Regions from separate parts of the Actinoplanes lobatus genome, predicted to be linked through region 1. Evidence: riboswitches for the same ligand, from Rfam matches in the RefSeq annotation. Region 1 holds a riboswitch; the other holds the start of a gene.
What was found. Region 1 has a riboswitch for cyclic di-AMP ahead of BJ964_RS12250 (coiled-coil domain-containing protein). Riboswitches for the same ligand answer to the same signal wherever they lie in the genome.

Region 1 (5,843 bases):
CCCGTTCATCATGCGGTTCTGGCTGTACGGGTCGGCCGTTCTCTACCCGGTGACGAAGTTCCAGGACCTGCTGAGCGGCTGGCAGCTCCAGGTGGTCGAGGCCAACCCGATGCTGGTCTACATCGAACTGATGCGCCACGCGCTGCTCGATGAGGCCACCCTGGCGAACTCCCCGGCCGTGCTGTGGATCGAGGCGATCGTCTGGACCGTGGTCGTCGGCATCGGCGGCTTCGTTTACTTCTGGCGCGGAGAGAAGGGCTACGGCCGTGGCTGACAACGAGCGGATTCCCACCGTCATCGCCGACGAGGCCCACATCATCTACAAGGTCCACCAGGCCGGTGCGTCCAGTTCCAGCCCGCTGGCCAGCTTCAAGCGCCTGGCCACCCGGAGCAAGAACTCGAACATCCGCGAGGTGCACGCGGTCAAGGGTGTCAGCTTCGTCGCCTACAAGGGCGAGGCGATCGGCCTGATCGGCACCAACGGCTCGGGCAAGTCGACCCTTCTGCGCGCGGTGGCCGGCCTGCTGCCGGTCTCCCGGGGCGCGATCTACGCCTCCGGCCAGCCGTCCCTGCTGGGTGTGAACGCGGCACTGATGAACGAGCTGCCCGGCGACCGCAACGTCGAGCTGGGCTGCCTCGCGATGGGCATGTCGCCGGACGAGGTGAGGGCGAAGAAGGACGAGATCATCGAGTTCTCCGGCATCAACGACAAGGGTGACTTCGCCACCCTGCCGATGCGGACGTACTCCTCGGGCATGTCGGCCCGGCTGCGCTTCTCGATCGCGGCCGCCAAGCAGCACGACGTGCTCCTGATCGACGAGGCGCTGGCCACCGGTGACGCCAAGTTCCGCCGGCGCAGCGAGGCCCGGGTCCGGGAGCTGCGCGCCCAGGCCGGCACGGTGTTCCTGGTGAGCCACAGCGAGCAGTCGATCCGGGACACCTGTGAGCGGTGCATCTGGCTGGAGGCCGGCACGATCCGCGCCGACGGCCCGACCGACGAGGTGATGAAGGAGTACGAGGCCTTCGCCCGCAGGTAGGCCCCGCACTCCCCCGGTGGTTCAGTTGACCGACAGGTGCACGTGGTTGGTGTGGTCGCTGGACGGGTCGCCACCCGCCCCGCTGTACGACTTCCAGCCACTGCTCGGCAGCCAGATCCGGCGGTACCAGATCACGTACAGGACGTCGAGGTCGTCGGCGTTGTTGATGAAGTAGTTCGCCAGGTTGTTGCCGTACGTCTTGTCGGCCCCCGTGGCGTCCCCGCCGAAGGTGCCCTTCTCGGCGGAGAAGTCGCAGGCCCGCCCCTTGGGGTGCTCACCGCTGTTCTGCGTACGCCAGCACTTGGTGAACCGGGTGAAGCCGTCCGCCCGGGCCTGCTTGTAGGCGTGCAGCAGGGTCGCGGTGATGCAGCCGCCGGTGCCGGTCGGGTCGTCCTGGTTGCAGCTCGACCCGCTCGGGCCCGGCTCCGCGTCGGCACTACCGCCGCCGTCGGAGGAGGACGAGGTGTCCGAGCCCTGGTTCGCCGCCTTGAGCGCCGCCTCGGCCTTGGCCTTCTGCTTCGCCATCACGGTGACCTGCTTCTGCTGGTCCTTGATCGCGATGTCGATGGAGTCCTTGGCCTTCTGCCGGTCCTCGCGGGTGGTCTTCAGGCCGTTGATCGCCCGGCTCTGGTCGGCTGCCACGATGGCCAGGGTCTCGGCCCGGCCCAGGAAGCCCTCGGCCGAATCGGCGGCGAGCATGGCCGACATCGGCCCGGCCCGGCCCGCGGTGTACGCCTGCGTGGCGATCAGATCGAGTTGCTCCTGCTGTGGCCCGAGCTCGGTGTCCAGGCGCTTGAGCTCCGAGGTCAGCTTGGTCTGCTGCTCCTTGGAGGTCTTCAGCTTCTTCTTGGCCGCGACGTAGCCGCTGGAGGCCTTCTCGAGTTGTTCGATGAGGGACTTCGATCCGCCCTCGCCGTCGTCCCCGGTGTCTCCGGGGGCGGCGAGCAGCCGGGGGGCCGCGGTGGCCGGCGACGCGACGACGGCCAATCCGCACGCGGCGACGAGCAGCGCCAGCAACGCCGCTAATCGCTGCGCAGTGTTCTGCTGCACAGGCATTTCCTTCCGTCGGCCGCCGGCCGGGTTAGCTGACGGGTTCGGGACGAAGGAAATCCCTACCGCTGGTAGCGGATTCACCCCGGAGATATTGGTTCCCCGGCTCGCCGATGACGGCGATTAGGCGGCGGCCCCCGCGCGGGAACCGCACCGACCATACCCACTCGATCGACAGATCGACAGTTCTCGTACGCACCGCAATTGCCCCGACACGACAGGTGATTGCAATTACGGAATGTGTTTGCGAGGTAACTCTTTTCGCGGTTCCCGGGGTCTGATCCACGGCGATATCTCGGGTAAACTGGCCGCCGGTCCTGCCAGGACGGCACCGCCCCCGAGTTGCCGGCAGGCCGCCGCCCAATCGTCGCGAGACGAACCGGGGAACCAGGTTCACTGGGGTGTATCCGCGCAGTTTGCGGTAGGGATTGCTTCCGTCCCGAACCCGTCAGCTAACTCGGTCGGCGGTGTCACGGAAGGAACTGTTGATGGCAGCAAGTCCCCGCCGGTGGCTGATACTTGCCCTGGCGCCGCTGGTGAGCGCCCTGATGTTCATGGCGCCCGCGACTCCGGCCGCGGCCGAGCCAGGCGGCTCCTCATCCTCCGCACAGGAGGAGGACGAGGACGCAACTCTCAACGACGTGATCGAGTCGACCAACCGGCGCTACGCCTCCGCGAAGTCCGCGGTGACGCAGTCCACCAAGACGCAGGCCAAACTGGCCACACAGATCAAGGCGGCGGAGGCCCGGCGGGACGCACTGATCCCCGAGGTCGACCAGATCGCCAAGCAGCAGTACATGACCGGCAACCTGAGCGCCATGGGCTTCCTGCTCAGGTCCCAGGACTCGGGCGACTTCCTGACCAAGGCGGTCTCCCTCGAAGAGATCAACAAGCTGCACGACGCCAAGCTGCACGAGCTCAACGCGGCGATCACCGAGATCTCGGACAGCAAGGCGCAGCTGGACGCCGAGGTCAAGGCGCAGCAGCAGAACGCCACGGTGATGAAGAAGCAGAAGGACGCGGCCGACAAGGCGTTCCAGCTGGTCGGTGGCAACTCGGTGACCAAGGGCCTCGTGGTGGCGGACTCGCCGGAGGCCGCCCCGGCGCCGCGGAACGGCTCCGGCGGATTCTCCTCGGAGGGTTGCACCGAGGACGACCCGACCACCGGCGGCTGCATCACCAAGCGCACGCTGCACATGTACAAGGAAGTCAAGAAGGCCGGCTTCAGTAATTTCGTCGGCTGTCACCGTGACGGCGGGCCCTTCGAACACCCCAAGGGCCGCGCCTGCGACTGGTCGTTGCAGAAGAGCGGATTCTCGGTCTACGACACCGACAAGGAATTCCGGTACGGCAACAACCTGATGGCGTTCCTGGTCCGTAACGCCGACGAGCTCGGCATCTACTACGTGATCTGGAACAAGATGATCTGGTTCCCGGCCTCGGGCTGGAAGACATACCACGGGGTCAGTGACCACACCGACCACGTGCACGTCTCGATGCTCTGACGGACTTCACGAGAACGGCCCCCGCCCATCCGGGCGGGGGCCGTTTTCATGTGCTCAGTGAACCGCGCGCCGGACCGGAGCGCGGCCGTGCGGCTGGGCCGGTGCCGGGCCCGGCGGCACCGCGGCCGGAATCGGCATGGTGACCGGTCGCACCTGGGTCACCTCGAGCTCCTTGCCGTGGTGGATCAGCGTGAGCCGGGCCTGCCCGCCGCCGTTGCGCAGCGAGTAGGTCACCTCTTCGGAGGTCACGTTGACGCGCAGCCGCAGACCCCGCCAGAGCAGCGAGAACTCCAGACTGTTGATCCGGCTGGGCAGTCGCGGCGCGAAGCTCAGCTGGCCGTTGAAGTCCCGCATGCCGCCGAGGCCGGCGACCAGCGCGATCCAGGAGCCGGCCAGCGACGCCACGTGCACGCCGTCCCGCGCGTTCCGGTGCAGGTCGTGCAGGTCCATCAGGGCGGCCTCGCCCAGATAGTCGTGCGCCAGCTCGAGATGCCCGGTCTCGGCCGCCATGACCGCCTGGATGCAGGCCGACAGCGACGAGTCCCGGACGGTACGGGCGTCGTAGTAGGCGAAGTTGCGCGCCTTCTCCTCCGGGGTGAACGCGTCGCCCCGGATGTACATCGCCATCACCAGGTCGGCCTGCTTGACCACCTGCTTGCGGTACAGGTCGAAGTACGGGTAGTTGAGCAGCAGCGGGTAGCCCTCCGGCGGGGTGCCCTCGAAGTCCCACTCCTGGAGCCGGGTGAAGCCCTCGCACTGCTGGTGGACGCCCAGCTCCTTGTCGTACGGGACGTGCACGGCAGCCGCCGCGTCCCGCCAGGAGGCCGCCTCCTCGTCGTTGACCCCGAAACCGCGGGCCAGGTCCGGGTGCCGCTGGCAGGCGTCGACGGCGGCCATCAGGTTCTGCTGCGCCATCAGGTTGGTGTAGATGTTGTCGTTCACCACGGCGGTGTACTCGTCCGGCCCGGTGACGCCGTCGATGTGGAACCGCCCGTGCCGGTCGTGGTGGCCCAGCGACCGCCACAGCCGCGCCGTCTCCACGAGCAGCTCCAGGCCGACCTCACGCTCGAAGTCGAAGTCCCCGGTGGCCTGCACGTAGCGGCGGACCGCGTCGGCGATGTCGGCGGCGATGTGGAAGCCCGCGGTGCCGGCCGGCCAGTAGCCCGAACACTCCTGGCCGCGGATGGTCCGCCACGGGAAGGCCGCCCCCGACAGCCCGAGCGTCTGCGCCCGTTCCCGGGCCAGGTCCAGCGTCGAGTGCCGCCAGCGCAGCACGTCGGCCGCCGCGGAGGGCTGGGTGTAGGTGAGCGCCGGCAGCACGAACGTCTCGGCGTCCCAGAACGTGTGGCCGTCGTAGCCGGGGCCGGTCAGGCCCTTGGAGCCGATCGGCCGCTGCTCCGCCCGGGCGCCGGCCTGGAGCGTGTGGAAGAGGCCGAACCGAACCGCCTGCTGCACCTCCGGGTCGCCCTCGACCTGAACGTCCGAGTGGTCCCAGAACGCGTCCAGGTAGTCCTGCTGCTGCTGGACCAGACCGTCCCAGCCGTCCAGCCGGGCGCTGGCCAGAGCCGCCCCGACCTGGTCGCGCAGGGCGGGCAGCGAGCGCATGCTGGACCACCCGTACGCCGCCAGCTTGACCACCCGCAGCTTCTGCCCGGGCTCCAGACGGCAGGCGACCGTGGTGCGCAGCCAGTCCGGGTGGCCCTCGGTGGTGATGGCGTGCCGGCCCGGGGTCTCGACCAGGTGCTCCATGGCCGCGGCCATCCGCAGGTCACTGGCCTTGGTGCGGTGGATCAGGATGCCGCCGGTGGGCTGCTCCATCATCTCCTCGGCCAGCAGCGGGCGGTCGAGCACGGCGGCCACCCGCGGGTCCTTGCTCATCGGCGGCAGCTGCTCGTTCGCCACCAGCTCGGATTGCAGGATCAGCCGGGCCGAGGTCTCCAGGGGCTCCACCTCGTACAGGAAGGCCACGACCGCGCGCTGGGTGAACGAGACCAGCCGGACGGTCCGCACCCGGATGCCCTGGCCGGACGGGGACACCCACTCGACGATCCGCTCCAGCAGGCCGGCCCGCAGGTCGAGGCAGCGCTCGTGGGAGCGCAGCTCGCCGTACCGGACGTCGAACGGCTCGTCGTTGACGAGCAGCCGCATCAGCTTGGCGTTGGTGACGTTGACCATGGTCTGGCCGGACTCGGGAAAGCCGTAGCCCGCCTCGGCGTGCGGCAGCGGCCGCAGCTCATAGAACGAGTTCAGA
Region 2 (5,843 bases), 1.2 Mb from region 1:
CGGCCGGGCGGCCGCGCCCACGGGTCCGCTGGCCGCTCTCGCCCCCGTCGAGCACCTGGAGCGCCGGCCGGAACGGGTCGGCGTTGCGGCCCCCGGTACGTGGCAGGCGCCCCCGCTCGGCCACGGTCCGGCCGCGCGGGGTGTACGCCCGCGCCTCCCCGATGCTGGAGAAGCCGCGCCGGCCCTCCCGGGGGTCGTCGGGCTGCTCGTCGCCCGGCAGGTCACGTGACGAACCGCGCCGGGGCTGCTTGCCCCGGCGCGGTTCCTCGTCCTCGTTTCTCGGCGTCATGCCGGCCTACTCCCCGGCACCCGCGGACGGCGTGCCCGCCCGGTTCAGGTCGTCCGAGGCGGTCACCGACCGGTCGCCCTTGCCCGGCACCGGCGTCCGGACGATGGTGCCCTCCGGCAGCCAGATCACCGCGGGCGCCTCGGCCGGCACCAGACCGAGCCGGCGGGCCGCCGCGGCCAGGTTGCCCGGACCGGACTTCTCGACCAGCTGCCGGTCCAGTTCCTGCTGCCGCTTGTCGAGCGCCACCTTCTCCTTGCGGAGCGCGTCGAGCCGGAAGGACCGCTCCACGGTCTTGGTGTTGATCAGCAGGATGCCGACCACGCCGACGAGGACCACGGCGATCATGGCCGCCGCGAACGTGGCCCGCGGCGCGCGGATCGGCAGTGGCGGCGCGACCCACAGCCGGGCGCGGCCGGTGATCGGCGGCGCGTCGCCGGTCACCTCGATGTTCAGCGCGGTGGCCCCGTCGACCGACGCGGCCGGCTTGTCCGCGCTCCGGCCCCGGATCCCTGACCGGCGCGTGTCGGAACTCCCGGACGACCGGCGTGCCCCCCGCACACCGTTACGCCCGGTCTCGGCATCGCGGCTCACCCCGGCGTTGTCGCGCGGCTGCGCCGATCGGCCCCCCGGCCGCGGCGCTTCGGATCGCTCGCTCATGCTCGTCCCTCCCCCTCTTCCTCGTTCGCCCCCGGGCGTAACCGCCCTCGTCCCCCGCGAGTTGTAGACATCCGGGGCCGTTCGCGGACCGCCCCGGCTGCCTGGTTGTGCTTCTGGCTCTGCTCCTGCTCGTCGATCCGTTCCACGGCGCGCAGCTTCACCGAGGCCGCCCTCGGGTTCTCCGCCACCTCCGCCTCGCTGGGCGGCTCGGACCCACGGGTCAGCAGCCGCAGACTGGGACCGGTCCCGGGCAGTTCGACCGGAAGGTCGACCGGCCCGGTGCTGCGCGACCTCGCGGTGAGAGCGCGCTTGACGATCCTGTCCTCCAACGATTGATAACTCATCACCACAAGACGCCCCTTGGGCGCCAACACGTCCAAAGCAGCAGGAACCGCTCGCTCGAGCACTTCCAGCTCGCCGTTCACCTCAATGCGTAGTGCCTGAAAAGTCCTTTTTGCCGGATTTCCACCCGTTCGCCGCGCGGCGGCCGGGATGGAGTCCTTCACCAGCTCGGCCAGACGGGCGGTCGACGTGATCCGGCCCTTCGCCCGCTCCCGCACGATCGACGAGACGATCCGCGGCGCGAACTTCTCCTCGCCGTACTGCCGCAGGATGCGCACCAGCTCACCCGGCGTGTACTCGTTGACGATCTCCTCGGCGGTCGCCCCGCGGGACTGGTCCATCCGCATGTCCAGTGGGGCGTCCTGCGCGTACGCGAACCCGCGGTCCGCCTCGTCCAGCTGCAACGAGGACACCCCGAGATCGAACAGTCCGCTGTGGATCGCCGGGATCTCCAGCTCCGCGAGAACCCGGGGCAGCTCGTCGTAGACGGCGTGCACCAGGCGTGCACGGTCGCCGAACCGGATGAGGCGGTGCCGTGCGTGCGCCAGCGCCTCGGTGTCCCGGTCGAGCCCGACCAGGACCACGTCCGGAAACCGCTCCAGAACCGCTTCGGCGTGCCCGCCCAGACCCAGCGTGAAATCGACGTGGACGGCGCCCGGCAACTCCAGAGCGGGAGCGAGCAGTTCGATGCAGCGCTCGAGCAGCACCGGCACGTGTGTGCCCCGCGGCTCCCCCATGTCGCCCCCCAAGTTGCCTTACCCGTCCGCGTCTCACCCGGTTGTTCAGTTACTGCCGTTCCGGCCCGGCCCACCTTCCGTACCGCCAGATCCCCATCCGCTCTGTCCCACGCCGGCGAACCGGCTCCGGACGCACGCCTGGCGCCGGGGAAGAGGCGCCAGGAGCGGGAGCGGCTGGAGATCTCGCAGTACGGCGGCAGTGGCGATCCGGGCCGTCGCGGCGGCCCACCGAGTGCCACGCCCTACAGTCCGCCGGGCAGCACCCCCTCCTCGATGCCGGCGAACTCTTCCTCGTTCGCCGAGAGGTAGTCATCCCAGGACTGCTTGTCCCAGATCTCGACCCGGGTGCTCGCGCCGATCACCACCAGATCGCGACCAAGACTGGCATACTCCCGCAAATGGGCAGGAATCGTGACTCTGCCTTGCTTGTCGGGCACCTCGTCATGCGCACTGGCGAAGAACACCCGGCTGTACGCACGGGCCGCCTTGTTCGTCACCGGCGCCGCACGGAGCTGACCGGCGATGCTCTGGAACTCCGGCATCGGGAACACGTAAAGACAGCGTTCCTGCCCCTTCGTGATCACGACACCTCCCGCCAGCTCATCACGGAACTTCGCCGGGAGGATCAGCCGGCCCTTCTCGTCGAGGCGCGGAGTGTGCGTGCCGAGGAACATCGGCCCCCACCCCTTTGCCGTGGCGCCCGCTCCTTCACGGAGGGAGTGGACCGCCTGTCAACTCGGGCCGGCAGGTCCGGCTGCGCTCCTCCGCCCCTGCCACTGCGCCCCACTCTACTCCACTTCCCTCCACCTGCAACCCGAAAGCGATCGCTCGCGAGCCGTTTTCGCGGACGAAAGCCCTGTTCACAGGCGGTGGAGCGGAGTGGAGGGCCAAGCGCATGATCAACCCCGTCCGGTTTCCGACATCGGGCGCTCCGGGTACGAAAACACCCGCCCCGGAGGCCTCGGGGGCGGGTGCGTGGAGGAAAGTGGAGACGCCCGTGGGGTGTGACCCGGACCGGGTCACACCCCACAGCGCTGTTCCTTACTTACTACGGGTCCTACGCGACGAGGCGCCGCACCACATAGTTGTTGTTCCAGATCTTGTGCTTGCCGACCCGGGCCCCGCTGTGCGGCGAGTCGTAGACGTAGCCGTTCCCGGCGTAGATCCCGGCGTGGTAGCCGTACGACCCGTTGCGGAAGATGATCAGGTCGCCGACCTTCTTGTTGCTCCTGGAGACGGACTTGCCGTACTTCTGCTGCGAGTTCGCCTTGTGCGGCAGGCTCTTGCCGGCCGCCTTCTTGTAGACGTACTTCGTGAAGCCCGAGCAGTCGAAGCGCTTCGGGCCGGCCGCACCGAACAGGTACAGCGCGCCCTTGTGCTTCTTGGCCTCGGCCAGGACCTTGGCGCCACTGGCGCGGACCGTGACCTTCATCTTGTTGGTGGCCTGCTGGTTGTACCCGGTCCCGGTGAACAGGGTCCGGACCCACACCGTCTTCGTCGGCTTCGCGGTCAGCGTGACCGCGCCGCCCTTGACGGTGTCGGTGTCCCAGGTACGCCAGGCGCCGTTGCTCCAGCCCTGGAGACGGACCGTGCCCTTGGCGACCTGGCCGGTGGCCGGGTCGATCACCTTGGCGGTGACCTTGAGGGTGGAGCCCCACGCCAGGCTGCGGGTGCTGGCCTTCGTGGCGATCTGGGGCGTGATCTTCGCGGCTGCCGCACTCGCGGTGACCGGGGCGACGGTGGCGGTCACGGCCGCCGCCGGCGATGCGGCGACCAACTGGCCGGCGCAGAGGCAGAGCCCCAGGGACAGTGCGACGGTACCGGTGCCGACGGACGTGCGACGACGCCGGCGCGAACTGAGTTCGTGCACGGTAGAGAAATCCCTCCGGCACGCCTGCGAGGTTAGCTGTCGGGTTCGGGCGGGAAGGCATGCCCGGCCGCGGGTGGGTGCGGCTTCACCCCAAGGTCGCTCCCGGATGCGTCACCCGTGGAAGCCGGGCGTCGCGGGAGAGACCGGATATGGGTCCCCCGTCCCTGCCCCCGATTGCCTTGTTTTGGTCTGGCCAACTGCGGTGTCGCACCGTCCGGTCCGGGGCAGGGCTCGGCGTGAACCGGTCCGGTGCGGCCGGCGGGCGGTGTGCCGCCGGCGAGTCCTTGCTACCCGAATTCGGCCATGATCGTCAGCGGCGCATTGATCACTCTCCGTGTTTGGCACATTTGTCGCTGTCCAATTTGTTATCTCCGCGAGACAAATGCCGCCACACAGGGTGTTGGAACAGTGACGCTTGGTCGACGGTTACGGGTGAATCAGGACACAGAAAAAGTCCGTCACCCAGTTGGGAGCACGTCCGAATCGTCCGGACCTCGCAAAAGCCGAAGTGGTCGGTGATCTTGACCGTCTGGCAACTCGACGTAACCTTCGCGTCCGGTACCCTCGCTGGCGTGACGGACGGAATGCCTCTCATCGCCAAGGTCGCGACCTCCGTGTCGAAGACCGCGGCCGCGCTCTCCAGGGCCGCCGGTCGCGGCGACGGCTCGGTGATCGGTGGCTGGATCGGTCTGAAGATCGACCCCGATCTCCTCGCCCACCTCGCCTCGGGCCGCGCCGTCGCGCTGGTCTCCGGCACCAACGGCAAGACCACCACGACCCGGCTCACCGCGGCCGCCGTCGGTGTGCTCGGCCGGGTCGCCACCAACTCGTTCGGCGCCAACATGCCGACCGGCCACACCTCGGCGCTGGCGAAGGAGGGGCACACCCCGTTCGCCGTGCTGGAGGTGGACGAGCACTACCTGCCCCAGGTCATCGACCAGACCCGGCCCAAGGTGGTGGCCCTGCTCAACCTCTCCCGCGACCAGCTCGACCGGGCGAAGGAGGTGGCCATGATGGCGCAGCTGTGGAAGACCACGCTGGCCGGTCACCCCGACATCCGGGTGGTCGCCAACGCCGACGACCCGATGGTGGTGTGGGCGGCCAGCAGCAGCCCGCAGACCACCTGGTTCAGCGCCGGCCAGCGCTGGCACGACGACTCGTTCGTCTGCCCGGAGAGCGGCCACCCGATCGAGCGGTCCGGCGGCGACTGGTGGTGCACCGGCTGCCCGCTGCGCCGCCCGCGCCCGCAGTGGGTGGTCGAGGACGAGGGCGTGATCGACCCCCGCGGCGACTGGCATCTGGTGAAGCTCCAGCTGCCCGGCCGGGTGAACATCGGTAACGCCGCCACCGCGCTGGCCGTGGCCGGCGAGTTCGGGGTCCGCCCGATCGAGGCGCTCCCCCGGCTCTCCCGGGTGGCGTCGATCGCCGGGCGGTACGCCCAGGTCGACCGTGACGGTCGCAACATCCGCTTGTTGCTGGCGAAGAACCCGGCAAGCTGGTTGGAGGCCTTCGACATGGCCGACCAGGCGCCGACACTGCTCTCCATCAACGCCCGCGACCCCGACGGCCTGGACACGTCGTGGCTCTACGACGTCGACTTCTCGCCGCTGCGCGACCGGCCGGTGCTGATCACCGGTGACCGGGCGTTCGACCTGGCGGTCCGCCTCCAGGTGAACCACGTGCCCTTCCGGCACGTAAACAGTTTCGACGAGGCGCTGCGGTCCGTTCCGCCCGGCCGCCTCGAGGTGATCGCCAACTACACGGCGTTCCAGGACATCCGAGCGGAGTTGGACCGTGTCAACTGAGTCCCTGCGGATCGTGTGGATCTACCCGGATCTGCTGTCGACGTACGGCGACCGGGGCAACCTGCTCATCCTGGCCCGCCGGGCCGCCGACCGTGGCATCCCGGTGGAGACCTACGAGGTCCGGTCCGACCAGCGGGTGCCGA

Region 2: linked by a shared signal. The riboswitch ahead of BJ964_RS18215 (C40 family peptidase) and the one ahead of BJ964_RS12250 (coiled-coil domain-containing protein) in region 1 are both predicted to bind cyclic di-AMP.

Annotation. Positions count from the first base shown of each region.
Region 1 covers NZ_JACHNC010000001.1:2,649,958-2,655,800, reverse strand. The annotation lists gene BJ964_RS47905 (ABC transporter permease) at 1-274, shown strand, start outside; gene BJ964_RS12255 (ABC transporter ATP-binding protein) at 267-1,037, shown strand; gene BJ964_RS12250 (coiled-coil domain-containing protein) at 1,059-2,093, opposite strand; cyclic di-AMP (ydaO/yuaA leader) riboswitch at 2,092-2,227, opposite strand; cyclic di-AMP (ydaO/yuaA leader) riboswitch at 2,435-2,571, shown strand; gene BJ964_RS12245 (coiled-coil domain-containing protein) at 2,576-3,592, shown strand; gene BJ964_RS12240 (glycoside hydrolase family 65 protein) at 3,647-5,843, opposite strand, start outside.
Region 2 covers NZ_JACHNC010000001.1:3,875,068-3,880,910, reverse strand. The annotation lists gene BJ964_RS18235 (peptidoglycan D,D-transpeptidase FtsI family protein) at 1-289, opposite strand, end outside; gene BJ964_RS18230 (hypothetical protein) at 296-946, opposite strand; gene rsmH (16S rRNA (cytosine(1402)-N(4))-methyltransferase RsmH) at 943-2,037, opposite strand; gene mraZ (division/cell wall cluster transcriptional repressor MraZ) at 2,268-2,699, opposite strand; gene BJ964_RS18215 (C40 family peptidase) at 3,083-3,895, opposite strand; cyclic di-AMP (ydaO/yuaA leader) riboswitch at 3,903-4,099, opposite strand; gene BJ964_RS18210 (Mur ligase family protein) at 4,480-5,700, shown strand; gene BJ964_RS18205 (type 1 glutamine amidotransferase) at 5,690-5,843, shown strand, end outside.